One region of the Lactobacillus delbrueckii subsp. jakobsenii ZN7a-9 genome, then DNA from elsewhere that is predicted to be linked to it. Evidence: predicted binding sites of a transcription regulator. Region 1 holds the regulator's gene; each other region holds the start of a gene.
What was found. The regulator Rex, encoded in region 1, represses fermentation and respiration genes when NADH is low (regulators of the CRP and FNR family bind a similar motif). The targets are predictions, from matches to a motif close to TTGTGAANTANTTCACAA.

Region 1 (7,981 bases):
GGATGTTCTTTAAGTGCGGCAAGGTTTCGTCCAGTTCAGTCAGTTCATGGTAGTGGGTGGCAAAAAGGGTCTTGGCGCCAACCTTGTCATGCAGGTACTTGATAATCGCCCCGGCCAAGGCCATCCCGTCGTAAGTGGCCGTCCCCCGGCCGATTTCGTCAAACAGAACCAAAGACCGGCTGGAAGCGTGCTGGAGGGCCTCATTGGCCTCGCTCATTTCCACCATGAAGGTGGACTTGCCGGAGTAGAGATCGTCAGCGGCCCCGATCCGGGTGAAGACCTGGTCAAAAACTGGCAGCTTGGCGCTGTCTGCCGGGACGAAGGAGCCGATCTGGGCCATGATGGCGATTAATGCCAGCTGCCTCATGTAGGTGCTCTTACCAGACATGTTTGGCCCCGTGATGAGGTAGATACTGGTGTCTTCATCCATGACCAGGTCGTTAGGGATATAGGAGCCAGCTGGTAAAACTGCCTCAACAACCGGGTGGCGGCCGTTCTTAACGGCGATTTCGTTTTTGCTGGAAAAACTTGGCCGGCAGTAATTTTTCTCTTCAGCATCCTGGGCAAAGGCCACGAAGACGTCCAGGGCCGCCAATTGCCGGCCCAGTTCCTGCAAGGCCGGGATATGGGCCTTGACAGCCTCTCTCAGCTGGCTGAAGAGCTCGTATTCCAGGTCAGTTGACCGGCTCTCAGCTTCCAGAATCAAGTTTTCGTGTTCCTTTAATTCCGGGGTAATGTAGCGCTCAGCATTGGTCAGGGTCTGCTTTCTGGTGTAGCGGTCCTGGGGCACTTTAGCGACATTCCCCTTGCTGACTTGGATGAAGTAGCCAAAGACCCGGTTGTAGCCGATCTTCAGATTGTCGATCCCGGTTCTCTGCCGCTCTTCCATTTCCATCTGGGCCAGCCACTTTTTCCCGCCATTCATGGCTTCTCTGTACTTGTCCAGGTCCTCGCTGACCCCGGCCCGGATAATGCCGCCGTCTTTAGCCGAAATCGGCGGCTGGTCAACTAAGCAGTTAGTGATACTCTCAGCAAGTTCACTTTGCGGGTCGATCCCCTGCCCGTATTTTTCCAGGTCTGGATTGCCCGATTCGGCCAGGGCCTGGATGATCAGCTTGGTCGCCTCGAGGCTTTTCGCCAGTTGCAAGAGCTCACGGGGGTTGACATTGCCAAAAGCCACCCGGCCGCTCAACCGTTCCAGGTCATAGACTCCCTTCAAGGAGTCAACGATATTTTCCCTGGTAAAGTAGTCGTCCAACAGGGCTTGCACCATCTGCTGGCGCTGCTTAATCCGGTCTAAAGACAAGAGCGGCCGGCTCAGCCACTGCTTTAAAAGCCGGCCCCCCATAGCCGTGGTGGTCTTGTCCAAAACCCAGAATAAAGAGCCCTGCTTCCTGCCAGTCGTGGCTGACTGGGTCAGTTCCAGATTCCGCTGGACAGTGTTGGCCATCTGTAAATACTGGCCGATTTCAAAGCTTTCCGCCACTTGCAGGTGAGCTAGGCTCCGCTTCTGCGTGGCCAAAAGGTAAACGACCAGCTGGCGGACGGCGGCTTTTTCCATAGAGTCAGTCAGTTTCTGCTGGACATAGGAAATTTCCGCATGCTCGCCTTCCAGTTCTGCCGGTTCAGACACGGTGATGTTGGCCTTTTGCAGTCTGTCCCGGTCGCTGGCGCTAAGGTTGCCAGCAAAAACGACTTCCCGGGTTCTCAAAGACAGGAGCTCGTTGACCACCTCGGCGTAGTGCTTGACGTGGGTGGCAAAAATCTCCCCGGTCGACAGGTCGCTGTAAGCCAGACCATAGCCGCCAGCCTTTTCAACCACGCTGGTCAGGTAGTTGCTTTCCTGGCTGTCGTCTGGCCCCTGGGCCATCTTGGTGCCGGGAGTAACCAGCTGGATGATCCCCCGCTTGACCATCCCCTTGGCCTTCTTCGGGTCTTCCAATTGCTCGCAGATGGCCACCTTGTAGCCTTTTTCCACTAAAGTGTTGACATAAGAATCAACCGCCATGTGGGGCACCCCGGCCATGGGAATCGGGTTTTCCGACTTATTTGACCGGTGAGTCAGGGTCAACTCTAAAATCTGTGATCCCTTGATGGCATCGTCTTCATAGAGTTCGTAAAAATCTCCCACCCGGTAGAAGAGAAAGGCATCCGGGTACTGGTCTTTAATCTGGTAATATTGCTCCATCATTGGAGTCGTGGCTTTTCTTGGCATAAAAACTCCCTCGCTTATCGTATGCTTTCAATTATACAGCATTTCGCCGGCCTGCTTGCCTTGTCTGCACGCAAAAAGAGCCCAGCCAAAGCTGGACCCTTCTTACAGTAATTCTTGTGTGTGTTAATTTTCAGTATTTTACATCATGCCTGGTTGAGCTGGAGCAGCTTCTGGCTTGTCTTCCGGAATTTCTGCCACAACTGCTTCAGTGGTCAGCAAGAGGCCGGCGATTGAAGCGGCATTTTGCAGGGCTGACCGGGTCACCTTGGTTGGGTCGATGATCCCTTCGTCAATCATGTTGACGTACTTGTCTTCAGCAGCGTTGTAGCCGACTTCCGGGTCAACCTTGCGCAGGTGGTCAACAACGACTGAGCCTTCTTGGCCGGCGTTTTCAGCGATTTGGCGAACTGGGGCAGTCAAGGCACGGGCCACGATGTTGATCCCGGTTTGTTCGTCAGCAGTGTCACCCTTGATTGCCTTAACAGCTTCTTCAACGTTAACCAAAGCAGTACCACCACCAGCTACGTAGCCTTCTTCAACAGCGGCACGGGTAGCGTTCAAGGCGTCTTCTACCCGGTAGCGGCGTTCCTTGAGTTCAGTTTCAGTAGCAGCACCGACGTGGATTACGGCTACGCCGCCAGTCAGCTTGGCCAGACGTTCTTGCAGCTTCTTCTTGTCGAAGTCAGAAGAAGTGTCTTCGATTTGCTTTCTGATGGTGTCAACCCGTTCTTGGATGGCTTCCTTAGCGCCAGAGCCGTCAACGATAGTAGTTGAGTCCTTGGTGATAGTTACCCGGCGAGCTTGACCCAATTGGCTGAGCTGGGTGTCCTTGAGTTCCAGGCCCAGGTCTTCAGAGATTACCGTACCGCCAGTCAAAGCAGCGATGTCAGCCAGTTGTTCCTTGCGGCGGTCACCAAAGCCAGGAGCCTTAACAGCAACAACGTTGAAGGTACCGCGGATCTTGTTCAAAACAAGAGTTGGCAAAGCTTCGCCAGTCACGTCATCAGCGATGATTAGGAGTGAGCGGCCTTGTTGCACGATTTCCTGCAACATTGGCAAAATGTCCTGGATGTTGGAAATCTTCTTGTCAGTGATCAAGATGTATGGGTTTTCCAAGTCAGCTTCCATCTTGTCGTTGTCCGTTACCATGTATTGGGACAGGTAGCCGCGGTCGAATTGCATCCCTTCAACCACGCTCAGTTCAGTTTCGATCCCGCGGGAGTCTTCAATGGTGATAACACCGTCCTTGCCGACCTTTTCCATGGCTTCAGCGATCAAGTCGCCGATTTCCTTTGAAGCACTTGAGATTGAAGCAACTTGGGCAATTTGGTCCCGGCTGGAAACTTCGTGGCTGTTCTTGTGCAATTGGTCAACGGCTGCTTGGGTGGCCTTTTCAATCCCGCGGCGAATGCCAACTGGGTTAGCCCCGGCAACCACGTTCTTCATCCCTTCTTGCACGATGGCTTGGGTCAAAACAGTGGCCGTGGTCGTACCATCACCAGCGATGTCGTTGGTCTTTGAAGCAGCTTCAGCAACCAGCTTGGCCCCCATGTTTTCGTAGTGGTCTTCCAGTTCAATTGCCTTGGCGATAGTCACGCCGTCGTTGGTAATCGTTGGGGCGCCGTAGCTTTGTTCCAAAACAACGTTTCTGCCCTTAGGCCCCAAGGTCGTCTTGACCGTGTTGGCCAGCTTGTTAACCCCGTTTAAAAGTGAACGTCTTGCGTCTTCTGAAAACTTGATGTCTTTTGCCATTTTTTAATTCACCCTCCTTAAATTACTTAATAATTGCCAAAATGTCTTTTTCATGAAGGACTAAGTATTCCTTGCCTTCGTACTTGACCTTAGTGCCAGAATACTTATCGTATAAAACTTCATCGCCCTCTTGGACGGTCATAGGAAGCTTGCTACCATCTTCCGCGTACAGGCCGCCGCCTACGGCAACAACCTTGCCTTGGGTTGGCTTTTCCTTAGCGTTGGAAGCAAGTACGATACCACCAACAGTTTGTTCTTCAACTTCTTTAACTTCAACGATCACGCGATCTCCAATTGGTTGTAACACGTTATTCCCTCCTAAAATTAATTGTCTTTAGAAATTCTTTAGCACTCATCTTGATCAAGTGCTAACTTACAACTATGATAATAATACCTTTTTTCCAAAAAGGCAAGAGAAAAATAGCACTTTTTAGTCGAGAGTGCTAAAAAGTGCTGTTTTCCTTATTTATTCGTGTTGTTCATGGCCTTTTTCCGCTCTTCCAGCTGCTTTTTGATCATTTCGTCAGAGTCAAGGAAGTAGATCAAAGTCTGCAATTCGGTAGCCAGGTCGACGTTTTGGATCCGGACCCCGTTTGGGGCGGACAGGCGGATCGGGGTAAAGTTCATGATCCCCTTGATCCCGGCTTCGATCATTTCATCAGCCGTCTTCTGGGCCGTCGCCTGGGGAACGGTCAAGATAGCGATCCGGATCTGCTGGTCAGCGATCTGCTGCTTCATTTCATCCATTGAGTAAACCGGGACCCCCTGGGTGATCTTGCCGGTGATTTCCGGGTTGATGTCGAAGGCGCAGGAAATTCTGATATTGTTGCTGCGCTTGAAGTTGTAGTTCAAAAGGGCATGACCCAGGTTGCCGACCCCGACCAGGGCAACATTGGTCAAAGTGTCCTGGTTGAGGATCTTCTTAAAGAAGCTGAGCAGGTTCTTGACGTCATAGCCGTAACCCCGCTTGCCCAGGGCACCGAAGTAAGAAAAGTCCCGGCGGATTGAAGCGCTGTCGACTTGAACGGCTTCCGCCAGTTCAGTTGAAGAAACCTTGTCTTTGCCTTCATCATTCAAAAGCAGCAAGTAGCGGTAATATAGCGGCAATCTTTTGGCAGTAGCCTTGGGAATTCTAAATTTGTTGTTCATAAAAAGATGCCTCCAGTTTTTATTTTGTGAATGTGAATCTCTAATCAATCTTCTACTATGATACCCATTTTTACCAGTCCTTGGCAAGTCGTATTTTCACAATATTTGCCGTATAATCCTTTTTATTGAACTTTTTCACAAATTGATTAAGAGATCAGCGCTTCCGGCATTTTCTTTAAAGAAAAAGGAAAAATAAAAGGAGGGAAAAAAGAAGCGGAAAAGAAAGGGAAAATCAGCCTGGCTGGCGGCAGGCAAGCCTTTTGCATGGTACAATGTTTCAAGGTGAAGAAATATGATAATAGCACAAGGACACAATTTGGAGCAACGCTTCGGAGCTGCTCCTATATTCAGCAAGGTAAACTTTTCAATTGAGAACAATGCCCGGATCGGCCTGGTCGGGCCAAACGGGGCCGGGAAAACGACCCTTTTAAAGATCATGACCGGCCGCCAGGAAGCCAGCCAGGGGGAATTTACCGTCAACAAGGGGATCGAGATTGGCTACATCGCCCAGGAGCACGACTTTGACGAAGAGAAGTCGATCTGGGAAGAGATGCTGACGGTCTTCCAGCCCTTGATCGACCAGGGCCAGCAGCTGGAGAAGCTGCAGTACGCCATCGCCGACCATCCGGAAGACGAAGAGCTTCTGCGCCGCCTGGACCAGGCCCAGTATAATTTTGAACAAGCCGGCGGCTATACCTACCAGGCCGAAATCAAGAGCATGCTCAACGGCTTCAACTTCCCGGAAGCGACCTGGAACAAGCAGATTGCCAGCCTGTCCGGCGGGGAAAAGACCCGGCTCAGCTTCGTCAAGCTCCTTTTAAAGAAGCCCCCGCTCCTGCTTTTGGACGAACCGACCAACTACCTGGACCTGGATACTTTGGACTGGCTGGAAGCCTTTCTTAAGAACTACCCTGGCGCCATCCTGACGGTTTCCCACGACCAGTACTTCTTAGACCACCTGGCTACGCAGATTTTTGAACTCCAGCATGGGGAACTGACTGTCTTTAAGGGCAACTACAGCCAGTACCTGGCGCAAAGAGAACTGCGCGACCAGCAGCAAGAAGCCGCTTATGAAAAGCAGCAGGAAGAGATCAAGCGAGAAGAAGAGTTCATCCAAAAGAACATCGTCCGCGCCTCCACCACCAAGCAGGCCCAAAGCCGGCGCAAGGCCCTGGAGAAGATGGAACTGGTCGACCCGCCAAAGCACAAGTCAAAAGTCCGGATCAAGTTTGACAGCGCCCGGCCGTCAGGCAAGGAAGTCTTGATCTTGAAGGACCTGGCCGTTGGCTATCCAGACAAGACCATGCTTAAGGACATCTCCTTCCAGATCAATAAGGGTGACCGGGTGGCCATCATTGGCCAAAACGGGATCGGCAAGTCCACCCTTTTAAAGACTGTCATGAAACAACTGCCGGTTAAGAGCGGGGCAATCAAGTACGGGGCCAGCCTGGATATCGGCTACTATGACCAGGAACTGCAGGGATTAGACTATTCTAAGACCGTGATCGATACCATCTGGGACCGGCACAAAGACATGAACGAAAAGGACATCCGGTCCATCCTAGCCAGCTTTTTGTTCACGGCCAAGGACATTGACAAGCAGGTCAGCCAGCTGTCCGGGGGGCAAAGAGCCCGCTTGACCCTGACCGTCTTGTCCATGGAACACAACAACTTCCTTTTGATGGACGAACCGACCAACCACTTGGACCTGGACGCCAAGGAAGTTTTGGAAAAAGCTTTGGCCGATTACGACGGCACCCTCCTCTTCGTTTCCCACGACCGCTACTTCATCAACAAACTGGCCAACAAGATCGTCGTCGCTAAAGACGGCCAGGCCAAAATCTATGAAGGCAACTACACTTACTACTTGAACGAAAAGGCCAAGGAAGAAGCCGCTGCTCAAGAAACAGCCGCGCAGGAAGCGCCAGTCGTCAAGGCAGTCAGCGAAAGCAAGTTCTCCTACCAGGAGCAGAAAAAGCGGGACTCGGAAAAGCGGAAACTGGAGCGGCAGGTCGCCCAGGCAGAAAAGGACCTGGAAGAGCTGGAAGCAAAAGAACAAGAGATCCAGGAAGCAATGGCTGACCCGGCAATCGCCGCCGACTTCAGCAAGCTGGGGCCTCTCCAGGAAGAATTGACCGCTGTCCAGGAAAAGATCAGCCAAGTTAGCCAGGCTTGGGAAGATGCCTCCTTGGCCTTGGAAGAATTTTAATTTTAGGCAAAGGAAAAGCAAGTCCGTTACTGGACTTGCTTTTTTGTTGCATTTTCGTCTTGCTTTTTACTTGTAATCCTCAGCGTAAGGCAGTTCCATTGACGGGTCCGCGTCCAAGGTCAAGTCGGCAAAATTACCGGCCAGGTACTGGTTGTAAGCGGCAGCCCCGATCATGGCCGCGTTGTCCCCGCAGAGCTTAAGCGGCGGCAGGATAACCTTCGGTGCCTTTTCCAAAGCAGCGATCTCCTTGTTCATCCGCTCTCTTAAGCCCAGGTTGGCGGCAACCCCGCCCCCCATGATGAAGGTCTTGGGCTGGTACTGCCGGATGGCCCGCATGGTCTTTTCAGCCAAAACGTCCACCACGGCCGCCTGGAAGCTGGCCGCCAGGTCATACTTGTCTAATTCCTGCCCCAATTGGTCAGCATGATGGCAGGTGTTGATAAAGGCACTCTTGAGGCCTGAGAAGGAGAAGTCGTAATTATCTTCATCGATCATGGCTCTAGGGAAGCCGAAAGTATCCTTACCCTGGTGGGCCCACTGGTCGATCGTCTTGCCGGCCGGGTAGTTGACCCCCAGGACCCGGCCAATCTTGTCGTAAGCTTCTCCGGCCGCGTCATCGCGGGTGTCGCCCACGATTTCAAAGTGGGTCGGGTCTT
Region 2 (7,981 bases), 110 kb from region 1:
CCTGCTCTGGCGGGACGCGGAAATCAAAGAAGCCTGGCCGGTGCACGAGATTGAGTTTGAAGACCTGCGGCCGGGGGACTTGATTTATTTCTCAGGACATATTGCCATGTACCTGGGCCACGGCAAGTACATTAACTCAACTGGCTATAAGGAGCACTTCGGGGTAGCCATCAGCAGCCTTCGTAAGGAAGACCCTAACTACCGAGCCGACCTCTTCCAGATGATCGAGAAGTGCGGCTCCCTGTTTTAAGAGGAATGAACTGGTCCCAATTGCTTATGCTATAATCGAGTAAATGAAGTACTTGGCTGGGATTGGGGCAGGCCTGGTCAGCATCAGTATTTTTGACTATTTAGCGCCAAAAAAGACTTAGCGTTGATAACAAATAAGTGCAAAAAAATAGTGGACCTTCCATCTGAGGAAGTTCCACTATTTTTTTGTCTTACTTGCTAAAGCCGTCAGGATGCTTTTGGTGCCAGTTCCAAGCGCTGGCGATGATGTCGTCGACATTTTCGTACTTCGGACTCCAGCCCAGCACCTTCCGGGCCTTGCTTGAGTCAGCAACGAGTGAGTCCGGGTCACCGCCGCGGCGTGGCCCGATAGTATAAGGAATGTCAACGCCGGTAACCTTGATGGCGGCCTTCAGGATTTCCAAGTTGGAGAAGCCGGTGGCCGTACCCAGGTTGAAGACGTCGCTTTGGTTAGTTTCCATCAAGTGCTTCAAAGCCAGGACGTGGGCGTCGATCAAGTCAACCACGTGCACGTAGTCGCGGACGTTAGTACCATCCTTGGTGTCGTAGTCGTCGCCAAAAATAGTAAAGTCACCGCCGCCAGCCAGGGCAGCCTTCATGATGTTAGGAATCAAGTGGGTTTCTGGATGGTGGTCTTCACCGATTGATCCGTCCAGGGAAGCACCCGCCACGTTGAAGTAACGCAGGGCGATGGACTTGATCCCGTTAGCCTTGTCAGCCCAGTGCATGATCTTTTCCATCATCATCTTGGTTTCCCCGTAAGGGTTGATTGGGTTAAGCGGAGTTTCTTCAGTGATTGGCAGCTTTTCAGGGATGCCGTAAGTCGCAGCGCTGGATGAGAAGACCAGGTACTTAACCCCGGTTTCTTCCATGGCTTCCAGCAGGCTGATCATGCCGGATACATTGTTCTTGTAGTACTTCAGCGGCTTCTTGACTGATTCGCCGACCAAAGAGTAAGCAGCAAAGTGCATTACGGCTTCGATCTTTTCCTTCTTCAAGACGTCAGTTACCGCATCCTTGTCCAAAAGGTCAACTTGGTAAAACTTGGCCTTTGGGTCAATAGCTTCCTTGTGACCAGTGAACAGTGAGTCCAAAACGACTACGTCATTGCCATCGGCAACCAGCCGTCTTACAGCGTGGGAGCCGATGTAGCCAGCACCACCTACAACTAAAATTTTCATGTTTACTCCTTTTTTATACTTTTTTGCAAAACCTAACTGATACCTAGTATAACAGAAAATGCTTTCCCCGGCTGAAGCAATTACAGGGCAATCGCCTTGTTGGCCTTGGCCAAAAGACTGGCCGGAATCGCCTGGTGCAGGTGCCAGACAAAGGAAACCGGCCGCTCGCCTGCACTTGAAACATAATCCGCGTTGCCTAAGAAAGTGTAAGCTGCTGTATAATTTCCCTGCTTTTTAAACTCTCTGACAAAAAGAGAAATCAGATTGCCGGTCTCACCCTGGTGGATATAGCGCTGGATCTTCGGACTGGCTGGCCGGTCCTGGCTCTGGCTCTGCCAGTGGAAAAGCTGGGCATTGATGGCATAGTCCTCATACATGGTTGACGGGGAGAAGTCTTTTTCACTCTTGTTCAGATTAATAAGGAAGATATCCGTCTTTTTATCAGCGAAGTACTTGACCCCCTCCCGGAATTCCGGGGACTGGTCCTGGTTGAAGTAGTCAAAGGCCGCCATGATCTGGTTGACATTGTAGTGGCAGTGGACTTCCAAGGGACAGGTGAAGGGGTATTCGTTAGCTTCCGGCAAAACGGTCAACTGGCTCAGCCGGTAGCGGAGGACTTCCATTAATTCCTCTTTGACGAAGTCTTCCTTTAAAAAGTCCCTAATCCCTTCATGCAGGTCCTTAAAGCCCAGTTGGGCCGGCTTTTTCTTGTAGAAGCTGTAGTAGAGCATCCCCAGCATCAAGCGTTCAGTCTCATTACTTGCCTCTTTTGGCGTCTTTAGGTAAGCCAGCCAGTAGTCCAGGAGCCTTTTGGAATCGATGTGGAAAAAGCTACTGAACTTCTGGTAGACCTGGTTTTCCACATCCCGGTCGTCAGTAATCAGTCCGGCCCATTTTTTCAAACGGAAAAGTGAACGTGACCCGCTGGCGTGGTAGAAGTCATAAAGACTCATGTCATAAGCCTTGAGGAAGTTGGCCAAGTTTAATTCCAGGCCCGTGTCTTCGCTAAAAGTCTTCACGCGCTGGGTCAAGCCCTTTTTGTTAGCCGTGTTCTGGCCAAGGTTGTCCAGGATGTACTTTTTGGCAACGGGCTCAAGCTCCAGATAGCAGGCTGCCGGCAGGTGCGGGAAGCCATCTCTGATTTCATATGGCAGGGCATGGCCTGGTCCGGTCAGGGCCTTGAACTTGGCCTCATAGTTATAGTGGCGGTTGGCCTGGCCGATGAAGTCCAGGACTGTCAAGCAATCCTTGCCCGGGCTGAAGCGGAGACCCCGGCCCAGTTGCTGGAGGAAGATGGTCGGGCTCTGGGTTGGCCGTAGAAAGAGGATGGTGTTGACGGCTGGGATGTCGACTCCTTCGTTATAGAGGTCAACGACAAAAATAAACTTGAGCTTGCCGGAGGTCAAATCCTCCTTAGCCTGCTGGCGGTCAGCCTGGGCAGTCTGGCCAGACAAAGCAGCGGAAGGGATGCCGGCCTGATTGAAGGCAGCGGCCATGAACTCGGCGTGCTTGACGCTGACGCAGAAGCCTAAGCCCTTGATGTCTTCCAAATTGTTGCTGTACTTGTCCAGGCTGCGCAAAATCAACTTGGCCCGGGCGTCGTTAGCCGTATAGACATTTTCCAGTTCGCTGACCTCGTATTGGCCCCGGCTCCATTTCATGCCGGAGTAGTCAACATTGTCGGTGACCCCGAAATACTGGAAGGGGCAGAGGAGCTGGCGGTCGATAGCCTCGCCTAACAGCATTTCGGCGGCAATATTGCCGTCAAAGTACTGCAAGATATCCTGTCCGTCCATCCGGTCAGGGGTCGCGGTCAGGCCCAGAAGGATCTTGGGCTTGAAGTGGCTGAGCAGCTTTTGGTAGGACTTGGCCGCGGCGTGGTGGAATTCGTCGATGATGATGAAGTCGTAGTAGTCGCTTGGCAAGAGGTCAGCCATTTTTTCTGAGTTAAAGGACTGGATGGAGACGAAAAGCTGGCTGATATCATCAGTCTTGTACTGGCCGACCAGTAAGTGGCCGAAGTTGAAGTCGTTGAGGACCTCGCGGAACTTTTGCAGACTCTGCTCCAGGATTTCCTGCCGGTGAGCGACGAAGAGGAGGCGGGCATGGGGATGCTCTGCCAAGTAGCGCTTGAAGTCAAAGGCGGCGATAACGGTTTTCCCCACCCCGGTGGCGGCAACGAGGAGATTTTTATAATGGCCGTAAACTTCCCGCTCAGCCTGCAGCCGGTCCAGGATCTCCTGCTGGTAGTTGTAGGGCCGGATGCTGGTTTCCAGGTGGAAGGTGTTTGCCTTATGCCGGTTGAGTTCTATCTGCAGTTTCTTCCGGCAGTCTTCCTGATCCGGGTCAAAAGTTTCAAAAGAGGGGTCGTTCCAGTAGCTTTCAAAGGAAACGGCAAATTTATTGACGATGTCAAAAGACTCCTGCTCAGTAACCTTGACATTCCATTCCAGGCCCGTGGTCAAGGCAGCGCTGGAGAGGTTGGAGGAACCGATGTAGGCGGTGGAGAAGCCAGTCTCTCTTTTAAAAAGATAGGATTTGGCATGCAGGCGGGCGTGGTCGGTCTCGTAGTTGATCTTGACTGTAGTGTTGGGCAGCTGGCTCAAGGTCAGGATAGCCTTGTAGTCAGTTGCCTGGGTATAGGTTGTCGCGATCACCCGCAGCTGGTGGCCGGCTTTTTGGCAAAAAGCCTCCAAATCTCCTAAAAGGGGGCGGATGGCCGACCACTTAATAAAGGAAACGAGCAAGTCGACCTGGTCAGAAGAGGCGATTTCCTTCTTGATTTCGCTGAGCATGCTGGGCTCATTTTTACTGCCGGTAAAAAGGGCATTCTCCACTATGGAAGTCTGGGGCCGGATGGGGGTAATCTTCTGGGACTGGGTCAGCTTGTGGTAGATGGAGGTCAGGACTTCGCCTTGTTCCAGGATCTGCAGGTCTTCGTAGTCGGCTTCGCCGGTATGCTGGGCGACCTGGTCGACGATGGAGTTGGCCAGGCGGATCTGGGCGATGAGGGCAGCCTTGTCTTCACCGGACTTGAAGCTGTCGCGGAGGTAGTGCAGGCCCGACCGGATGACCTGGGAGAGGTAGATGGTCAAGAGATGGCGGGAGTCATCAGCGTTTAGCTGTTCCAGTTGATAATTCCTGGTTTTTGGGTCGATTTTTTCCAGCTGGTCCAGGATTTCTTGGTTAAGGATTTGTTCATAAATACCGTCTTTCAGCATGCTTTTCCTGCTTTCTGAAGTGTTTTGCCTTAATTGTATCAGGTTCGGGGAAATTTGCTAAATTATGTCTTTTTGTTATTGCTCTCACAAAAAAGACTATGATATGCTTATAGCAAGATTTTTTACTAAGGGGGAAAAATGATGAAGAATTACATGCAACATCTTAAAGAGCGGGCCATTAGCGCTTATCCGCCTAAGACCAGCCGGCTGTGGAGTATCTGTATTGCAGCCGCGGTCATCATTGGCCTGCTGCTGAGCCATTTTGGCCAGGCCAAGTTTGGGGCTTCGCTTGCTGATTTCGCCCTGCTTTGCGGGATTGACTTGTTAGGAGTGACTTTTGCCAAGCACGGGGTCAATATTTTTCTGGCCTACTTACTGGCGGCGGCCTTGTATTTTGCGGTTTCTGTCTTATTGACTTTTTACATCATGTCATCCAACAATTTATAAGAAAGCAAAAGGAGCTGACTTCTAGTTAAGAAGCAGCTCCTTTCTTATTTAGTCGAATTGATCCAGTGAAAACCAGCCCCGATGAGCCAGATGGCGCCTCCTAAAATAAAGAGGACCCAGCTGGTGGACCAGCGGCCGGTCGCGATGCTGGCCAGCAGGTAGACAGCAATGACGATAGTCCAGTAGATGCTGTTGATCCTGCCCAGGCGCTTAGTGTTCGGCCGGTCCATCTCTTCGCCTGGTTCGATGGTCTGCCCTTCTTGCTTGCCGTCTTTCAGCAGGTAGTCAGCTGACACGTCGTATAAAACCGTCAGTTTGGCGATGTATGATATGTCGGGCACGCTGTCGCCGTTTTCCCAGCTGGCCACCTTGGCTTGTGTGGTCATTAATTTTTCCGCTAATTCTTTTTGGCTTAAGCCATTCTTCTTGCGCAGGTCGCGCAGCTTGCTTGGAAGCATCATGTTTTTCCCCCTCATCAATCTCTCTTCGATAATATTATAGCCTCTAGCCAGCTTAAAAGCTCGCGGGGAAAGAAAAAGTTCCCGCGTCAGCAGGAACTTGAAAAGTCATTAATCTAATTTGTCAGCCAGGTCGGTCAGCTTGGCAAATTCGCGCTGAACTAGGAAGGAGACGCAGAGGGCCAGGCCGGCCAGGATGATGAAGGCGGCCAAGGTCACGTAGTAGCTCTTCAAAACTTCGTGGGTGAAGGAGAGCAGGAGCGGGCCAACCATGCCGGCTGCCGCCCAGGCAGTCAAGATGGAGCCGTGGATGGCGCCGAGTTCTTTAGTGCCAAAGACGTCGCCCAGGTAAGCCGGAATAACTGAGAAGCCGGCCCCGTAGCACGACATCAAAAGGCTGAGGGCTACAGCGAAGATGAATGGTGAGTGGGTGAAGATCAAGATCACGAACATGGCCATGTCAACGACAAAGATCAAGCTGTAGGTCAAAGGCCGGCCAATGTAGTCGGACAAGGTTGCCCAAACCAGCCGGCCAAAGCCGTTGAAGAGGCCGATGATGCCGACCATGACAGCGGCAGTAGCCGCGCTCATCCCAGTCAGTTCCTGGGCCATTGGTGAAGCAGCGGAGACCAGGGAGATCCCGCAGGTGATGCTGATAAAGAACATGAACCAGAGCAGGTAGAAGGCCTTGGCCTTCAGTGCTTGGTTGGCCGTCATTTGCAGGCCGCCAGTCAAGGAAACAGCTTCCTTGTCTTCACTCTTGAAGTTGGCCAGATCTTCAGTAGTTGGCCGCTTAATAAACTGGGCAGATACGATCATAATCAAGAAGTAGCCGGCACCCAAGATGTAGAAGGTATTGGACAAGCCAACGCTTGACATCAGGAATTGGGCGACCGGGCTGGTTAAAAGAGCGGCAAATCCGAAGCCCATGATGGCCAGGCCAGTAGCCAAACCCCGTCTATCCGGGAACCACTTGATGATGGTTGAGATCGGGGTGACGTAGCCGGCACCCAGGCCCAGACCAGCGATGACGCCGTATGAAGCGTACAAGAGCCAGAGCTGCTGGCTTTGAACAGCCAGGCCAGTCAAGGCGATCCCGCTCCCGTAAAGGATGGCGGAAACAGTCCCAGTCAAGGTCGGGCCGAATTTTTCGACCAGGCGGCCCATGAAAGCCGCGGACATCCCCAAGAAGAAGATGGCCAAACTAAATGCAAATGCAACTGATGATTCGCTCCAGCCGGTCTGTGCCGCGATTGGCTTAGTGTAGACGCTCCAAGCGTATACTGAGCCGATCATCAGATGCAGCATGACCCCCGCCAAAGCAACAATGTAACGATTAGTCTTCATTGTTCAGATATTCTCCTTATAAATCTTTGGACTTTGTAACAATACACGAACAATATTATTAAATAGGGTCAATATCATTCGATGTGTTAAGGATATCATGTCAGCAATGTAAGGGCAAGGCAAAATTTTTAAGATCTTGAGTTGGAACCGCTAACCATACTACTAGATCTAGGGTTGTTTTTTGCAAAAGAGTTACCGGTAACATGACCGGAAAAAAGTGAAAGCGCTTAGGAAAACGGCTAAGATAGAAGGGTGAGAAAAAACGGCCACAGGCCAAGGAGGAAAAAATGGCTAGCGATACCAAGATTGACTTGCGCAAGCAAATGATTTACAGCATTTTTGTCAGAAACTACTCGCCAGAGGGCAACTTCGAAGGGGTTCGGAAGGATTTGAACCGGATCAAGGACTTGGGGACGGACATCATCTGGCTTTTGCCGATCCAGCCGTCAGGCAAAGAGAAGCGGAAGGGGAGCCTGGGTTCACCCTACGCAATTTCCGACTACCGGGCTATCAACCCGGAATACGGGACTATGGAGGACTTCAAGCGCCTGTGCGATGACGTTCACGCCAAGGGGATGAAGATCATCATCGACTGCGTCTACAACCACACTTCCCCAGACTCAGTCCTGGCTAAGGAGCACTCGGACTGGTTCTACCACAAGAAGGATGGCAGCTTTGGCAACAAGGTGGGCGACTGGAGCGACGTTATCGACTTAGACTACAGCCACAAGGACCTCTGGAAGTACCAGGCAGAGACTTTGGTCATGTGGGCCAAGTATGTGGACGGTTTCCGCTGCGACGTGGCCCCGATGGTGCCGGTGGACTTTTGGAAGTATGCCAGAGAAGAAGTGGCTAAGGTGCGGCCAGGGGCTATTTGGCTGGCTGAATCTGGTGCCCCGGACTTTATCCGCTTCTTGAGAAGCAAGGAGGCAGTCGGTGGGTCAGATTCTGAGCTCTATCAGGCTTTTGACATGACCTATGATTATGACATCTACCCAGATTTGCGGGCAGCACTGCTGGGGCAAAAGGATCTGACTGACTACCTGGCTGGCCTGAACCGGCAAGAAGGGGTCTACCC
Region 3 (7,981 bases), 410 kb from region 1:
CCGCGATTTTAATACCCCGAACTGAGTTCGTTAAAGCTGACTGCTCTTACATGCTAGAGCCTTCAACTTTGTAGTATTACTTGCCTTATGCTTCTTTTATCCGACTGGCAAGAATCTCCTTAACTCGCTTGTAAGGCGTGTAAAGCGTGATTTCTTCGTCAGTTAATCTACTCAATATGTTTTTGGCTGCGGCGATATTCGCATTCATCTCGCCGCATTTCTTGCATTTGGTCAGTTCATGATGACTGCCGTATCTTTCCTCAAAATGCTGCCCGCAGATCGGACAGTACTGAGAAGTATATGCCGGATTGACATCATGAGTTTCAATCGAATTCTTGCTTGAAAGATATTCAATACGTTCATCCAGTTGGCCCTTAGTCCATGAATTCAAGCGTTTGCGTATCTTTCTTGCGAATCTGCTGTTATCTGATTTGACGCCTTTTTCTTTTACGAATGTCAAGTCTTCCTTAGCAATGACCGCCGGATGCTCTGTCTCGATCATCCTGTTTATCGCATGGTTGATAAAGCTTCTGACAGTTTCTTGCGCTGAGCGGTAGCTCTTGTCATACGACTTTCTGCCGATATTGTTCTGCTCCAGATTCTTAAGCTTGCCAAGCAGTTTTATTTTCTTCCTCAAAGCAGTCTTAGACAAAGGTTGGTTTGCCTTCTCCAGTTGCTCAAGCTGCTGATTGAGCTGCCAGCGCAAACTCACATATGGCTGGCGATTTGCGTTTCGCTTGCCGTATTTGTCAACGATGGCATTGGCAAGCTTGCTGAAGTTTTCACCATATTCATTGCCGCTGCTGCAGGAAAGCAGGGTGGCAAGCCCCTTGTCAATGCCGATTGCCTTCTTTGAATCATTGCTGTAACGCTTGCTAGAGATCAGCTTATGAACTTCAAGGCGCTGCTTGATGCGGTCAAGCACCACGGTGATATCGCCGGTGCGTGGATAATTCCACGAACTGGTCATCTCTACAGAAAACTGCTTTCTAGGCACATCGGAACTGAATGAAAAAGTATTTCCTTCAAATGCCCAATTCAAGTCACACTTCATGCTAGAGCCAAGCTTGCCCGACTTGCGTGCCCGGTAGTGGCAGCGGTACGTAATCCGGCGCAGGTAGCTGTGCGCTTGCTTGATTTGCTTATCCGTAAGTTTAGCTTCTATTTCAGTTAAAGCTTCAGTGTATTCTTCTGGCAGCTCAATTGGCTTGTGAAGAAGAACGGCTTGCCATGCGCTCTTAAATTTCAAAATAAAGAACAGAAGGTGGCGCTGATCAGCAGAAAGATTTTCATTTCCTTGGATCACTTTCTTCAAGCGATTCGCCAGATTCGACCACATGCTTTTTATGTTGGCACATGCTTTTTATGTTGGCACATGCTTCACGGAGAGCGCCTACCCAGTGCTTGGTCTGAAAGTTGTAGACTGTTTCTAGCTTGCCTTTTGAGCCTTTAACCGGCTTGTCCCACTTGCGAACTTGGTTGCGCAGAGCCTGCCAGTTATTAACCGCTAGCATCGACTTGATGCCGCAGTAGCGGTTCAAAAAGAAATGCCGGCATCTGCCGTATCTTTCAAAAAAGTCGGACATTCTGGCAAATTCTTCATCGCTTATCTTTTTGGAGTAGACTCTAACTGTCTTGGGCTGAGTCTTTTTCACTGTCTGCTTGACTGAAGAGTTTCTTGGATGACTCTTGCATTCTGATGCGACCTCTTTCCATACAGCTTAGCTGAGAAAACAGTGATTATAGATAAAACATCTTCTACAAGTTCTGAATTTGGATCAACGTTATCTGTCTGATTGATGACAACCAGCTCTACATCGTTTGCCTGACAGATTGTCTCAATCATTTCAAAGCCAAAACGGACAAGCCGGTCTTGATAATTTACCACGACTCGCTCGCACTGCTTCTTGCAGATCATGTTGATCAGCTCTGTCAGGCCCTTTTTCTTATAGTTGAGACTAGATCCAACATCTTGAATGATCTTAAACTGATAGCCATTGACTTCGCAATATCTGGACACTACATCCTTCTGCCTTTGGAGGTCTTCTTTTTGATGACCAGAAGAAACCCGGCAATAGCCGATGGTTAGCAGCTTCTTAGGCTTAGACGCCTTCACATTTCCTTGCAGAACTTCATCTAGCATTTCTTTAGTGTAGCGACGTTGATTGGAGGCAGTTCTAAGCGGCGTAATCAGTCCTTCAGCTTCCCAATTGCGGAGAGTTGACTTGGCAACGTTAAGATATTCAGCTGCTTTTGATATGGACATGTATTCGCTCATCGTTTCTTCCTTCCAATCTTTTGATACCGGCATTATATCATGAATTGGTAAGAAATATTACTATTTAGTACTGGATGAAATTAATACTTTTTAATAGTCACAACCTTCTTCCTCAAGCCGGACAAGAAGGTTAGTCCGGCCAAGGTTGGCCAGGTGCTTTCCTCCCACTTCACCGGGACCAAGTACTCCAGCTACGGCAAGTGGAAGGGCGGCTACCGGCCGATCAACGTGCCAACTGACGTGGAATCCCACATCCTGCATGTGCCTAAGGAATACGCGGCTATCCAGTGGCTGGCCATGGCCTCCTCGGCTAACAGCGTCTACCTGCCTTTCTACACCAACATCAGTGACACGCCAAGCCAGTACAAGGTTGACGTGACGGCAACTACTAGGACCCGACTAATACCAAGTCCGCCTACTGGACTTACAAAACTACGGCCATGGTAATTGAAGCCTACAAGCACAAGAAGTTCATCGACAGCTCAACTGGCAAGAAGATGGACCTGATCTACAAGGACGTTAACCCGACTAAGAAGGCCGTAACTAAGTAGCTCAAGGCCTACCTGGCCCAAAGCGACAAGCTGACGGCCTATCTGACAGAACAGAACCAGAAGAAATGCCGACTACGCTCAAAAGAAGTGGCAGACCATGAACAATAGCTTGATCGTCCACTCCAACAAGCTGGCTCCGGTAACCAAGTCCAAGCTCACTTTCAACAAGTAATTTTATTTCTGTAATCTCCATAGTAACTGTAAACAAGAAGCATTTTAACAAGTAAGAAGAGTAACATCGATATTTTAACCGCGCGAAAAAGGCAGCCTTAGCGGGGCTGCCTTTTCACTTACAAACTTTTTACTTTACTTACAAGCACTTTGCAAACTTGCTTTTAACCTTTTTACCACAGGCCGATCAGCTTCATCCACAAGCCGCCAATGCCGCCGTAGACTACCAGGTAGAAGAGACCCAAAACGAAGCACATCTTCCACCAGTCAGTCTGCTTGACATAGCCTAGGGCGAAGAGGGCAGTAGCCGGCCCACATGAGTAGTGGGTGGTTGACTGGAAGATCGCCCCAGTCATGCCCAGCATGATAGCCGCGAACATTACCGGCACGCCAGCACTCTTGGCAATCAAGAGCAGAGGCGCGTACATGGCAACAACGTGGGCCGTGCCGGAGGCAAAGAGGTAGTGGCTGTAGAAGTAAACCAGGACCAGGATGGCCATGACCAGAACTGGTGACATGCCGCCGATGACAGACTTGATTGAAGTCTGCAGCCACGGAATCACGCCGCCCTTAAGGCTCAGTTGGTTGGCCATGAAGATCAGGATTGAGAACCAAACGACAACGTTCCAGGCACCAGTTTCGCTCAGCATGTCCTTGGTGGTCAGCACCCCGGTTACCAGCAAAAGCGCGGTTGCCAGGAAGGCTACCCAGGTAGCGTCCAAGCCGATGAAGCTGGACAGCATCCACAAGACAAGGGCCAGGATGAAGACTGCCATCATAACCTTCTCAGAAGCCTTTATAGCGCCCATTTCCTTCAATTGGCCGTCAGCCCATTCCTTGGCGTTAGGAGTTTCCTTAATCTTAGGCGGGTACATCTTGTAGATGATAATTGGCACTAAGATGAAGGAGATCAAGGCTGGCACGATAGCGGCTGCTACCCAGCCGAACCAGGAAATCTTGACCCCATTAGCCGCTGCCAGACCAACCGCGGCCACGTTAGGAGCTGAGGCAGTCATGAAGAGGCTGGATGAGATCGTGTTGGCGTGGAATTCGTTGAAGACCAGGTAGGAACCGATCTTGTCTTCCGTGCCATCAGAAACCTTGGAACCGAAAGTGTTGGACAAGGATTCGATGATTGGCAGGACGATACCACCAGACCGGGCAGTGTTACTTGGGGTGGCTGGTGAAACGACCAAGTCGATCATGGACAAGGAGTAGGCCAGACCCAAAGTCTTTTTCCCGAAGGCCCGGACGAAGATCAAGGCGATCCGCCGGCCCAAGCCAGTCTTGGTAAAGCCCCGTGCAATCATGTAGGCCATGGCGATGGTCCATGGAGTTGAGTCAGCGAAGGCTGACAGGGCTGGCTTCATTTGCGCCAGGCCCAGGCCGATGATGGTCACGTAGGCGATGATGGATACCCCGGCGATTGGCAGGGGCTTGGTAATGCAGGCAATGATCGTCGCCAGGAAGATGGCGAACATATGCCAGCCGGCAACGGTGATGGTCGCCGGGCGCAGAGGAGTGAGCAGGAAGAGCCCAATCCCGATGATCAAAGGCCAGATGAAGCCTTTGTAATTAACTTTTGTTAACATTTTTTCTCCCGCTTTTTGAAAAAAACTATTCTTCCGGCTTAGTCCGGTCGATGTTGGTCATGGCCATGTAGTCCATCCATTCATCGTATTGTTCTTCAGTCACCTTGCCGCTCTTCAGGGCAGCTTCCTTCAAGGTAGTGCCTTCACGTTGAGCAGTTTGAGCGATTACGGCAGCTTCATGGTAGCCGATCTTTGGTGACAAAGCAGTAACAGTCATCAGGGAGTTTTCCAGCAGGTCATCCATTCTTTGTTCGTTGACAGTCAAACCGTGGATCATCTTGTCAGCGAAGCCAGTAATAGTGCCGGCCAGGATGTCAGCTGATTCCAGGAAGGCAGCGATCATGACAGTCTTGAAGACGTTCATTTCGAAGTTACCTTGGCTGGCAGCGAAGTTGATAGTTACGTCGTTACCCAATACGCGGGCTACAGCCATGGTTACTGCTTCAGCCTGGGTTGGGTTAACCTTACCTGGCATGATTGATGAGCCTGGTTCGTTGGCTGGGATGTTAAGTTCACCGTAGCCGGCACGTGGGCCAGAAGCCAGGAAGCGGATGTCTTGGGCAATCTTGAACATGTCGTTGGCCAAAGTCTTGAAGGCGCCGTGCATTACGCTCAAAGCTGAGTGGTGAGCCAGGCCCCAGAACTTGTTGGTGTCAACCTTGAATTCGTGGCCGTAAACTTCTGACAGCTTGCCAGCGATAGCTTCAGTCATGCCCGGAGCGGCGTTCAAGCCAGTACCTACGGCAGTACCACCGATAGCCAATTCGTAAAGGCTTGGCTTCAATTCTTGGATGTAAGCCAGGTCATGCTTCAAAGCTGAAATGTAGCCGGAAACTTCTTGGCCGAAAGTCAAAGGAGTAGCGTCTTGCAGGTGGGTACGGCCAACCTTGACAGTCTTCCAGTACTTGTTTTGCTTTACCTTAAGTTCGTCAATCAAGTGTTCAATAGCTGGTTCCAGCTTGTCGACAGCTTCAACAGCAACGATGTTCATTGCAGTTGGGTAAGTGTCGTTTGAGCTTTGGCCACGGTTAACGTCGTCGTTAGGCAGGATGTTCAAGCCTGGGTGAAGCTTGTTAGCCAGGTTGGCAACAACTTCGTTGACGTTCATGTTGGTTTGAGTACCTGAACCAGTTTGCAATACGTGAAGTGGGAAGTGCTTGCGCAGGTCTTCGTCGCTAAGTGCCAGCAATTGGTCGATAGCTTCTTCGATTGCTTGTCCCTTTTCAGCTGGTTCGTCGCCAACTTCAACGTTTGATTCAGCAGCAGCCTTCTTCAAGTGCAGGAAAGCACGGATGATAGCCAATGGCATCAATTCGCCGGATGGGAAGTTGTTGCGGCTTCTTTCAGTTTGCGGGCCCCAGAGAGCTTCCTTAGGAATCTTAACTTCACCGATCGTGTCTGATTCAATACGGTATTCTTGTTCTGCCATCTTACAAATCTCCTTACAAAAAGCTTTTACAAAAATCTTGCTTAACTAATTGCATTATATAACGGCTTTTTTGAATTTTGTTAAAAATAACACAGCTTTTTGTCGTTTTTTAAAGAATTTCAAGGACCGTCTATTTTTTGAAATTTAGGGGATTTTTTAGCAAATTTGTTAAAATGTAAAAGTTTTCAGTGATAAGTAAGCGGTTGCCAGAAGCTCTTTGCAATTTATTTTGACGTAGTAAAAAAATTTTAGCCTGTTTTTTACAGGAAGTTAATGAAAAATGTAACTTGTGAAATATTCATTAGCCAAAAGTGGTTCAGGCAGTTTTTCCTTATAATAATACGCTTTCATCGTTTTAAGAAGAATGCGAAAAATGAGCATAGCTAAAAAATGAGGGATTTTGGGCAGTTGCATCCCCGGCACAAACACAAAAATACAAGGAAGAAAAAGGTCTATCCTCAATTGGTCAATGTCATTAAGTTAAGACATTGACTCTGAACGGAGAACGTCTTAGAACACTCATCAGAATTTGATGAGTGTTCTTTTTGCTTAATTTTTGAAATCGCTTTACGCTATCTTTGATTAGAAATTTTATCAAAGGTGGCGTATTCTCATGACTAAGAAACATCAAGTCTTTAGACAGCTTGATTCTGTAACGGATAAGGCTGCCGAATGCATCAATTACTTTGCTTATCATCCGTGCAAAGATTTCACGCGTAAAAGAAAATTGGATGCTAAGACATTCATTAAGACCACTCTTGGCATGCAAGGAAACTGCTTAAATAAGGAGCTAGCTGACGCATTTCCTAAGTTCTCTGAGCGAATGACTGTATCGGCCTATGAACAACAGAAAGCTAAGGTTAACCCTAGATTGTTCAAGGTAATTCTGTATGAATTCAATTCAACTCTGAAACAGCCTGCTTTATATCGTGGCTATCGACTGCTGGCAATCGATGGTAGTGACTTTGCTTTGCCATATGATAAGCATTCACCATTTCTATGCAATATTCAAACAAGAAAAACACCTTCGGCCGATAATAAATTAACGACCAAAGGTGCTTGCTTGATTCATGCCAATATCCTTTACGATATCGCAAATTGTTGTTACCTAGACTGCTTATTGCAATCACGAAAGGGTATGGATGAACGCAGTGCGGCTGTGCACATGCTTCAGAACTTAAGACTTCAGCACCGCTATATCGTACTGATGGATCGTGGCTATGAATCCTTCAATCTTTTCAAGCATGGCAATCGACTGTCTAACTGCAACTATGTTGTTCGCCTCAGAACTAAAGATAAAGGTGCTATTCGGGAAATCAGTGCTCTTCCCGACCAAGAATGTGATCTTGAGATGACGTTTAACATCACCAATAGCGCCAAGCAAAAGAAGCTTCATCCGGAGTATCACAAAATCAATGCCCCAAATCGTCGCTATAAGGACAAATATTCACCCAAGTACCGTACAGCGCACTGGGATTTTGAAAGTTTTTGTCCGGTCCACTGCAGAATCGTTAAGCTTAAGATCAACGACCCACAATCGGGAAGCACCAAGTGGGAAGTACTAGCTACTAATCTAAGCTCGAACGACTTCCCGCTTAGTGAAATGAAAAAACTGTATCATCTGCGCTGGGATATTGAAAGCTCATTTCGCAAGCTAAAGTATGATCTCGGTGCAGTATGTTTTCATTCGAAAAAACCAACATTTCAAGAAATCGAGTTGTACTCTCAACTGATTATGTTTAACGTGGTCAACAGAATCATATCCCTTTGCCGGGTAGCTGATGCTCACAGGAAATGGCCTCATGAGATAGACTTTAAAGAGGCAGCCAACATAGTTCACCGCTATTATACAACGTCCATGAAAGATGCCCCAAAGCAGATGATTGAAGAAATAGAAGCGTATCATCATCCAGTCCGAAAAGGCCGAAAATATCCAAGACCTTTACGGTTTCAAGGTTCT
Region 4 (7,981 bases), 180 kb from region 1:
AAGCATCTACTGCCTTGCTAATTGCCCGGGTCACAAGCTTTGGATTTATACTGCTTGTGCATCCCTACCGCACCCTTGTTTACTGTCTCCTCATAAGCCCCGCCTTTAGCAGATTCTGCCAGGTGGTCAGCCAAGTATTAGTTGAGTAGTAGCAGTCATCAACCAGCAACAAGGGCAAAAATCAGAACATCACTAAATGCCAGGGTAAAATCATTTCGTGCCAAATTTTGGCGCAAAAAAGTCCGCTGCCTTCTTGCAGCGGACTTCTTTGATACTCTGAGTGCCAATTATTGGAATCGAACCAATGACCTTCTCTTTACGAGGGAGATGCTCTACCAACTGAGCTAAATTGGCAATTTATCAACTCTTTCATTATAGCAAACAATCTGCTTTTGTCAAAAAAAAATTCGCCAATTTTCGCAAAAAATCTGTCTCCCTCAGACTGCTTTCTCAGCCCTTATTTCTCAATAATGGTAATCTCGCCGATCCGCATGACTCCTTCATAAACCTGGACGCTGCTGCCATCATAAAGGTTCTTGTAGATCCCCTCTGGCAGCTGGGTCGGAATCGCCTGCTTCTTGCCGGTCGTATTAAACAAGCCGATCAACTGCTCTTCTTCTCCACCTTCACCCAGGCTGTGGACAGCTTCCAAGACACCCTTTCTGACCTCTTTAGCCTCATAGCTGCCCTCAGCCATGATTGGCAGCTGCTTGATTTCATGCATCTTCTTTAAGAGGTCCGTCAAATCAATATCGCCGTTCCAGTCAACCGGGTCATTATCAAACAGGGTCACGTGGTGGGCATCCCCCTTTTCTTCCCCATTGTAGGCCAGCATAGCCCCCTTCATGAAGTAGATGAAGGCCGTCATTGCCCGCAAGGCCGCCGGATCATCGATCATCCCGTGCGCCCGGACCACGTCATGATTTTCCAAAAAGTGCGCCTTGACATAGTTTTCCGGGTAGACCCCTTCTTGCCGGTTCAGGCCAGCCAGGTAGTCAGTCAGATCCTTTTGCCCCAGCAGTGCTGCCCGCAAATCTGGGTAGATGTCATAATCATAGGTCATGTCAAAAGCCTGATAGAGCTCAGAATCTGACCCACCGACTGCCTCCTTGCTTCTCAAGAAGCGGATAAAGTCCGGGGCACCAGATTCAGCCAGCCAAATAGCCCCTGGCCGCACCTTAGCCACTTCTTCTCTGGCATACTTCCAAAAGTCCACCGGCACCATCGGGGCCACGTCGCAGCGGAAACCGTCCACATACTTGGCCCACATGACCAAAGTCTCTGCCTGGTACTTCCAGAGGTCCTTGTGGCTGTAGTCTAAGTCGATAACGTCGCTCCAGTCGCCCACCTTGTTGCCAAAGCTGCCATCCTTCTTGTGGTAGAACCAGTCCGAGTGCTCCTTAGCCAGGACTGAGTCTGGGGAAGTGTGGTTGTAGACGCAGTCGATGATGATCTTCATCCCCTTGGCGTGAACGTCATCGCACAGGCGCTTGAAGTCCTCCATAGTCCCGTATTCCGGGTTGATAGCCCGGTAGTCGGAAATTGCGTAGGGTGAACCCAGGCTCCCCTTCCGCTTCTCTTTGCCTGACGGCTGGATCGGCAAAAGCCAGATGATGTCCGTCCCCAAGTCCTTGATCCGGTTCAAATCCTTCCGAACCCCTTCGAAGTTGCCCTCTGGCGAGTAGTTTCTGACAAAAATGCTGTAAATCATTTGCTTGCGCAAGTCAATCTTGGTATCGCTAGCCATTTTTTCCTCCTTGGCCTGTGGCCGTTTTTTCTCACCCTTCTATCTTAGCCGTTTTCCTAAGCGCTTTCACTTTTTTCCGGTCATGTTACCGGTAACTCTTTTGCAAAAAACAACCCTAGATCTAGTAGTATGGTTAGCGGTTCCAACTCAAGATCTTAAAAATTTTGCCTTGCCCTTACATTGCTGACATGATATCCTTAACACATCGAATGATATTGACCCTATTTAATAATATTGTTCGTGTATTGTTACAAAGTCCAAAGATTTATAAGGAGAATATCTGAACAATGAAGACTAATCGTTACATTGTTGCTTTGGCGGGGGTCATGCTGCATCTGATGATCGGCTCAGTATACGCTTGGAGCGTCTACACTAAGCCAATCGCGGCACAGACCGGCTGGAGCGAATCATCAGTTGCATTTGCATTTAGTTTGGCCATCTTCTTCTTGGGGATGTCCGCGGCTTTCATGGGCCGCCTGGTCGAAAAATTCGGCCCGACCTTGACTGGGACTGTTTCCGCCATCCTTTACGGGAGCGGGATCGCCTTGACTGGCCTGGCTGTTCAAAGCCAGCAGCTCTGGCTCTTGTACGCTTCATACGGCGTCATCGCTGGTCTGGGCCTGGGTGCCGGCTACGTCACCCCGATCTCAACCATCATCAAGTGGTTCCCGGATAGACGGGGTTTGGCTACTGGCCTGGCCATCATGGGCTTCGGATTTGCCGCTCTTTTAACCAGCCCGGTCGCCCAATTCCTGATGTCAAGCGTTGGCTTGTCCAATACCTTCTACATCTTGGGTGCCGGCTACTTCTTGATTATGATCGTATCTGCCCAGTTTATTAAGCGGCCAACTACTGAAGATCTGGCCAACTTCAAGAGTGAAGACAAGGAAGCTGTTTCCTTGACTGGCGGCCTGCAAATGACGGCCAACCAAGCACTGAAGGCCAAGGCCTTCTACCTGCTCTGGTTCATGTTCTTTATCAGCATCACCTGCGGGATCTCCCTGGTCTCCGCTGCTTCACCAATGGCCCAGGAACTGACTGGGATGAGCGCGGCTACTGCCGCTGTCATGGTCGGCATCATCGGCCTCTTCAACGGCTTTGGCCGGCTGGTTTGGGCAACCTTGTCCGACTACATTGGCCGGCCTTTGACCTACAGCTTGATCTTTGTCGTTGACATGGCCATGTTCGTGATCTTGATCTTCACCCACTCACCATTCATCTTCGCTGTAGCCCTCAGCCTTTTGATGTCGTGCTACGGGGCCGGCTTCTCAGTTATTCCGGCTTACCTGGGCGACGTCTTTGGCACTAAAGAACTCGGCGCCATCCACGGCTCCATCTTGACTGCCTGGGCGGCAGCCGGCATGGTTGGCCCGCTCCTGCTCTCCTTCACCCACGAAGTTTTGAAGAGCTACTACGTGACCTTGGCCGCCTTCATCATCCTGGCCGGCCTGGCCCTCTGCGTCTCCTTCCTAGTTCAGCGCGAATTTGCCAAGCTGACCGACCTGGCTGACAAATTAGATTAATGACTTTTCAAGTTCCTGCTGACGCGGGAACTTTTTCTTTCCCCGCGAGCTTTTAAGCTGGCTAGAGGCTATAATATTATCGAAGAGAGATTGATGAGGGGGAAAAACATGATGCTTCCAAGCAAGCTGCGCGACCTGCGCAAGAAGAATGGCTTAAGCCAAAAAGAATTAGCGGAAAAATTAATGACCACACAAGCCAAGGTGGCCAGCTGGGAAAACGGCGACAGCGTGCCCGACATATCATACATCGCCAAACTGACGGTTTTATACGACGTGTCAGCTGACTACCTGCTGAAAGACGGCAAGCAAGAAGGGCAGACCATCGAACCAGGCGAAGAGATGGACCGGCCGAACACTAAGCGCCTGGGCAGGATCAACAGCATCTACTGGACTATCGTCATTGCTGTCTACCTGCTGGCCAGCATCGCGACCGGCCGCTGGTCCACCAGCTGGGTCCTCTTTATTTTAGGAGGCGCCATCTGGCTCATCGGGGCTGGTTTTCACTGGATCAATTCGACTAAATAAGAAAGGAGCTGCTTCTTAACTAGAAGTCAGCTCCTTTTGCTTTCTTATAAATTGTTGGATGACATGATGTAAAAAGTCAATAAGACAGAAACCGCAAAATACAAGGCCGCCGCCAGTAAGTAGGCCAGAAAAATATTGACCCCGTGCTTGGCAAAAGTCACTCCTAACAAGTCAATCCCGCAAAGCAGGGCGAAATCAGCAAGCGAAGCCCCAAACTTGGCCTGGCCAAAATGGCTCAGCAGCAGGCCAATGATGACCGCGGCTGCAATACAGATACTCCACAGCCGGCTGGTCTTAGGCGGATAAGCGCTAATGGCCCGCTCTTTAAGATGTTGCATGTAATTCTTCATCATTTTTCCCCCTTAGTAAAAAATCTTGCTATAAGCATATCATAGTCTTTTTTGTGAGAGCAATAACAAAAAGACATAATTTAGCAAATTTCCCCGAACCTGATACAATTAAGGCAAAACACTTCAGAAAGCAGGAAAAGCATGCTGAAAGACGGTATTTATGAACAAATCCTTAACCAAGAAATCCTGGACCAGCTGGAAAAAATCGACCCAAAAACCAGGAATTATCAACTGGAACAGCTAAACGCTGATGACTCCCGCCATCTCTTGACCATCTACCTCTCCCAGGTCATCCGGTCGGGCCTGCACTACCTCCGCGACAGCTTCAAGTCCGGTGAAGACAAGGCTGCCCTCATCGCCCAGATCCGCCTGGCCAACTCCATCGTCGACCAGGTCGCCCAGCATACCGGCGAAGCCGACTACGAAGACCTGCAGATCCTGGAACAAGGCGAAGTCCTGACCTCCATCTACCACAAGCTGACCCAGTCCCAGAAGATTACCCCCATCCGGCCCCAGACTTCCATAGTGGAGAATGCCCTTTTTACCGGCAGTAAAAATGAGCCCAGCATGCTCAGCGAAATCAAGAAGGAAATCGCCTCTTCTGACCAGGTCGACTTGCTCGTTTCCTTTATTAAGTGGTCGGCCATCCGCCCCCTTTTAGGAGATTTGGAGGCTTTTTGCCAAAAAGCCGGCCACCAGCTGCGGGTGATCGCGACAACCTATACCCAGGCAACTGACTACAAGGCTATCCTGACCTTGAGCCAGCTGCCCAACACTACAGTCAAGATCAACTACGAGACCGACCACGCCCGCCTGCATGCCAAATCCTATCTTTTTAAAAGAGAGACTGGCTTCTCCACCGCCTACATCGGTTCCTCCAACCTCTCCAGCGCTGCCTTGACCACGGGCCTGGAATGGAATGTCAAGGTTACTGAGCAGGAGTCTTTTGACATCGTCAATAAATTTGCCGTTTCCTTTGAAAGCTACTGGAACGACCCCTCTTTTGAAACTTTTGACCCGGATCAGGAAGACTGCCGGAAGAAACTGCAGATAGAACTCAACCGGCATAAGGCAAACACCTTCCACCTGGAAACCAGCATCCGGCCCTACAACTACCAGCAGGAGATCCTGGACCGGCTGCAGGCTGAGCGGGAAGTTTACGGCCATTATAAAAATCTCCTCGTTGCCGCCACCGGGGTGGGGAAAACCGTTATCGCCGCCTTTGACTTCAAGCGCTACTTGGCAGAGCATCCCCATGCCCGCCTCCTCTTCGTCGCTCACCGGCAGGAAATCCTGGAGCAGAGTCTGCAAAAGTTCCGCGAGGTCCTCAACGACTTCAACTTCGGCCACTTACTGGTCGGCCAGTACAAGACTGATGATATCAGCCAGCTTTTCGTCTCCATCCAGTCCTTTAACTCAGAAAAAATGGCTGACCTCTTGCCAAGCGACTACTACGACTTCATCATCATCGACGAATTCCACCACGCCGCGGCCAAGTCCTACCAAAAGCTGCTCAGCCACTTCAAGCCCAAGATCCTTCTGGGCCTGACCGCGACCCCTGACCGGATGGACGGACAGGATATCTTGCAGTACTTTGACGGCAATATTGCCGCCGAAATGCTGTTAGGCGAGGCTATCGACCGCCAGCTCCTCTGCCCCTTCCAGTATTTCGGGGTCACCGACAATGTTGACTACTCCGGCATGAAATGGAGCCGGGGCCAATACGAGGTCAGCGAACTGGAAAATGTCTATACGGCTAACGACGCCCGGGCCAAGTTGATTTTGCGCAGCCTGGACAAGTACAGCAACAATTTGGAAGACATCAAGGGCTTAGGCTTCTGCGTCAGCGTCAAGCACGCCGAGTTCATGGCCGCTGCCTTCAATCAGGCCGGCATCCCTTCCGCTGCTTTGTCTGGCCAGACTGCCCAGGCTGACCGCCAGCAGGCTAAGGAGGATTTGACCTCCGGCAAGCTCAAGTTTATTTTTGTCGTTGACCTCTATAACGAAGGAGTCGACATCCCAGCCGTCAACACCATCCTCTTTCTACGGCCAACCCAGAGCCCGACCATCTTCCTCCAGCAACTGGGCCGGGGTCTCCGCTTCAGCCCGGGCAAGGATTGCTTGACAGTCCTGGACTTCATCGGCCAGGCCAACCGCCACTATAACTATGAGGCCAAGTTCAAGGCCCTGACCGGACCAGGCCATGCCCTGCCATATGAAATCAGAGATGGCTTCCCGCACCTGCCGGCAGCCTGCTATCTGGAGCTTGAGCCCGTTGCCAAAAAGTACATCCTGGACAACCTTGGCCAGAACACGGCTAACAAAAAGGGCTTGACCCAGCGCGTGAAGACTTTTAGCGAAGACACGGGCCTGGAATTAAACTTGGCCAACTTCCTCAAGGCTTATGACATGAGTCTTTATGACTTCTACCACGCCAGCGGGTCACGTTCACTTTTCCGTTTGAAAAAATGGGCCGGACTGATTACTGACGACCGGGATGTGGAAAACCAGGTCTACCAGAAGTTCAGTAGCTTTTTCCACATCGATTCCAAAAGGCTCCTGGACTACTGGCTGGCTTACCTAAAGACGCCAAAAGAGGCAAGTAATGAGACTGAACGCTTGATGCTGGGGATGCTCTACTACAGCTTCTACAAGAAAAAGCCGGCCCAACTGGGCTTTAAGGACCTGCATGAAGGGATTAGGGACTTTTTAAAGGAAGACTTCGTCAAAGAGGAATTAATGGAAGTCCTCCGCTACCGGCTGAGCCAGTTGACCGTTTTGCCGGAAGCTAACGAATACCCCTTCACCTGTCCCTTGGAAGTCCACTGCCACTACAATGTCAACCAGATCATGGCGGCCTTTGACTACTTCAACCAGGACCAGTCCCCGGAATTCCGGGAGGGGGTCAAGTACTTCGCTGATAAAAAGACGGATATCTTCCTTATTAATCTGAACAAGAGTGAAAAAGACTTCTCCCCGTCAACCATGTATGAGGACTATGCCATCAATGCCCAGCTTTTCCACTGGCAGAGCCAGAGCCAGGACCGGCCAGCCAGTCCGAAGATCCAGCGCTATATCCACCAGGGTGAGACCGGCAATCTGATTTCTCTTTTTGTCAGAGAGTTTAAAAAGCAGGGAAATTATACAGCAGCTTACACTTTCTTAGGCAACGCGGATTATGTTTCAAGTGCAGGCGAGCGGCCGGTTTCCTTTGTCTGGCACCTGCACCAGGCGATTCCGGCCAGTCTTTTGGCCAAGGCCAACAAGGCGATTGCCCTGTAATTGCTTCAGCCGGGGAAAGCATTTTCTGTTATACTAGGTATCAGTTAGGTTTTGCAAAAAAGTATAAAAAAGGAGTAAACATGAAAATTTTAGTTGTAGGTGGTGCTGGCTACATCGGCTCCCACGCTGTAAGACGGCTGGTTGCCGATGGCAATGACGTAGTCGTTTTGGACTCACTGTTCACTGGTCACAAGGAAGCTATTGACCCAAAGGCCAAGTTTTACCAAGTTGACCTTTTGGACAAGGATGCGGTAACTGACGTCTTGAAGAAGGAAAAGATCGAAGCCGTAATGCACTTTGCTGCTTACTCTTTGGTCGGCGAATCAGTCAAGAAGCCGCTGAAGTACTACAAGAACAATGTATCCGGCATGATCAGCCTGCTGGAAGCCATGGAAGAAACCGGGGTTAAGTACCTGGTCTTCTCATCCAGCGCTGCGACTTACGGCATCCCTGAAAAGCTGCCAATCACTGAAGAAACTCCGCTTAACCCAATCAACCCTTACGGGGAAACCAAGATGATGATGGAAAAGATCATGCACTGGGCTGACAAGGCT

Region 2: LJ046_RS09475 (DUF3427 domain-containing protein) is a predicted target of Rex. The motif match lies at 4,724-4,741, and genes of this name have one in related genera.
Region 3: LJ046_RS01420 (class II fumarate hydratase) is a predicted target of Rex. The motif match lies at 6,099-6,116, and genes of this name have one in related genera.
Region 4: LJ046_RS00130 (DUF3427 domain-containing protein) is a predicted target of Rex. The motif match lies at 4,197-4,214, and genes of this name have one in related genera.

The regions. Positions count from the first base shown of each region.
Region 1 is NZ_CP018218.1:1,730,499-1,738,479, forward strand. It holds gene mutS (DNA mismatch repair protein MutS) at 1-2,215, opposite strand, end outside; gene groL (chaperonin GroEL) at 2,354-3,967, opposite strand; gene groES (co-chaperone GroES) at 3,990-4,274, opposite strand; gene LJ046_RS08800 (redox-sensing transcriptional repressor Rex) at 4,430-5,116, opposite strand; gene LJ046_RS08805 (ABC-F family ATP-binding cassette domain-containing protein) at 5,409-7,325, shown strand; gene tsaD (tRNA (adenosine(37)-N6)-threonylcarbamoyltransferase complex transferase subunit TsaD) at 7,392-7,981, opposite strand, start outside.
Region 2 is NZ_CP018218.1:1,844,015-1,851,995, reverse strand. It holds gene LJ046_RS09485 (C40 family peptidase) at 1-250, shown strand, start outside; gene galE (UDP-glucose 4-epimerase GalE) at 441-1,430, opposite strand; gene LJ046_RS09475 (DUF3427 domain-containing protein) at 1,511-4,651, opposite strand; gene LJ046_RS09470 (hypothetical protein) at 4,790-5,098, shown strand; gene LJ046_RS09465 (helix-turn-helix domain-containing protein) at 5,143-5,559, opposite strand; gene LJ046_RS09460 (L-lactate MFS transporter) at 5,668-6,903, opposite strand; gene LJ046_RS09455 (alpha-amylase family glycosyl hydrolase) at 7,191-7,981, shown strand, end outside.
Region 3 is NZ_CP018218.1:251,887-259,867, forward strand. It holds partial or broken gene LJ046_RS01395 (RNA-guided endonuclease TnpB family protein) at 86-1,586, opposite strand; gene LJ046_RS01405 (IS607 family transposase) at 1,652-2,278, opposite strand; gene LJ046_RS01410 (C69 family dipeptidase) at 2,372-2,725, shown strand; gene LJ046_RS01415 (DASS family sodium-coupled anion symporter) at 3,174-4,592, opposite strand; gene LJ046_RS01420 (class II fumarate hydratase) at 4,618-6,021, opposite strand; gene LJ046_RS01425 (IS4 family transposase) at 6,635-7,981, shown strand, end outside.
Region 4 is NZ_CP018218.1:16,356-24,336, forward strand. It holds tRNA gene LJ046_RS00105 (tRNA-Thr) at 282-354, opposite strand; gene LJ046_RS00110 (alpha-amylase family glycosyl hydrolase) at 458-1,747, opposite strand; gene LJ046_RS00115 (L-lactate MFS transporter) at 2,035-3,270, shown strand; gene LJ046_RS00120 (helix-turn-helix domain-containing protein) at 3,379-3,795, shown strand; gene LJ046_RS00125 (hypothetical protein) at 3,840-4,148, opposite strand; gene LJ046_RS00130 (DUF3427 domain-containing protein) at 4,287-7,427, shown strand; gene galE (UDP-glucose 4-epimerase GalE) at 7,508-7,981, shown strand, end outside.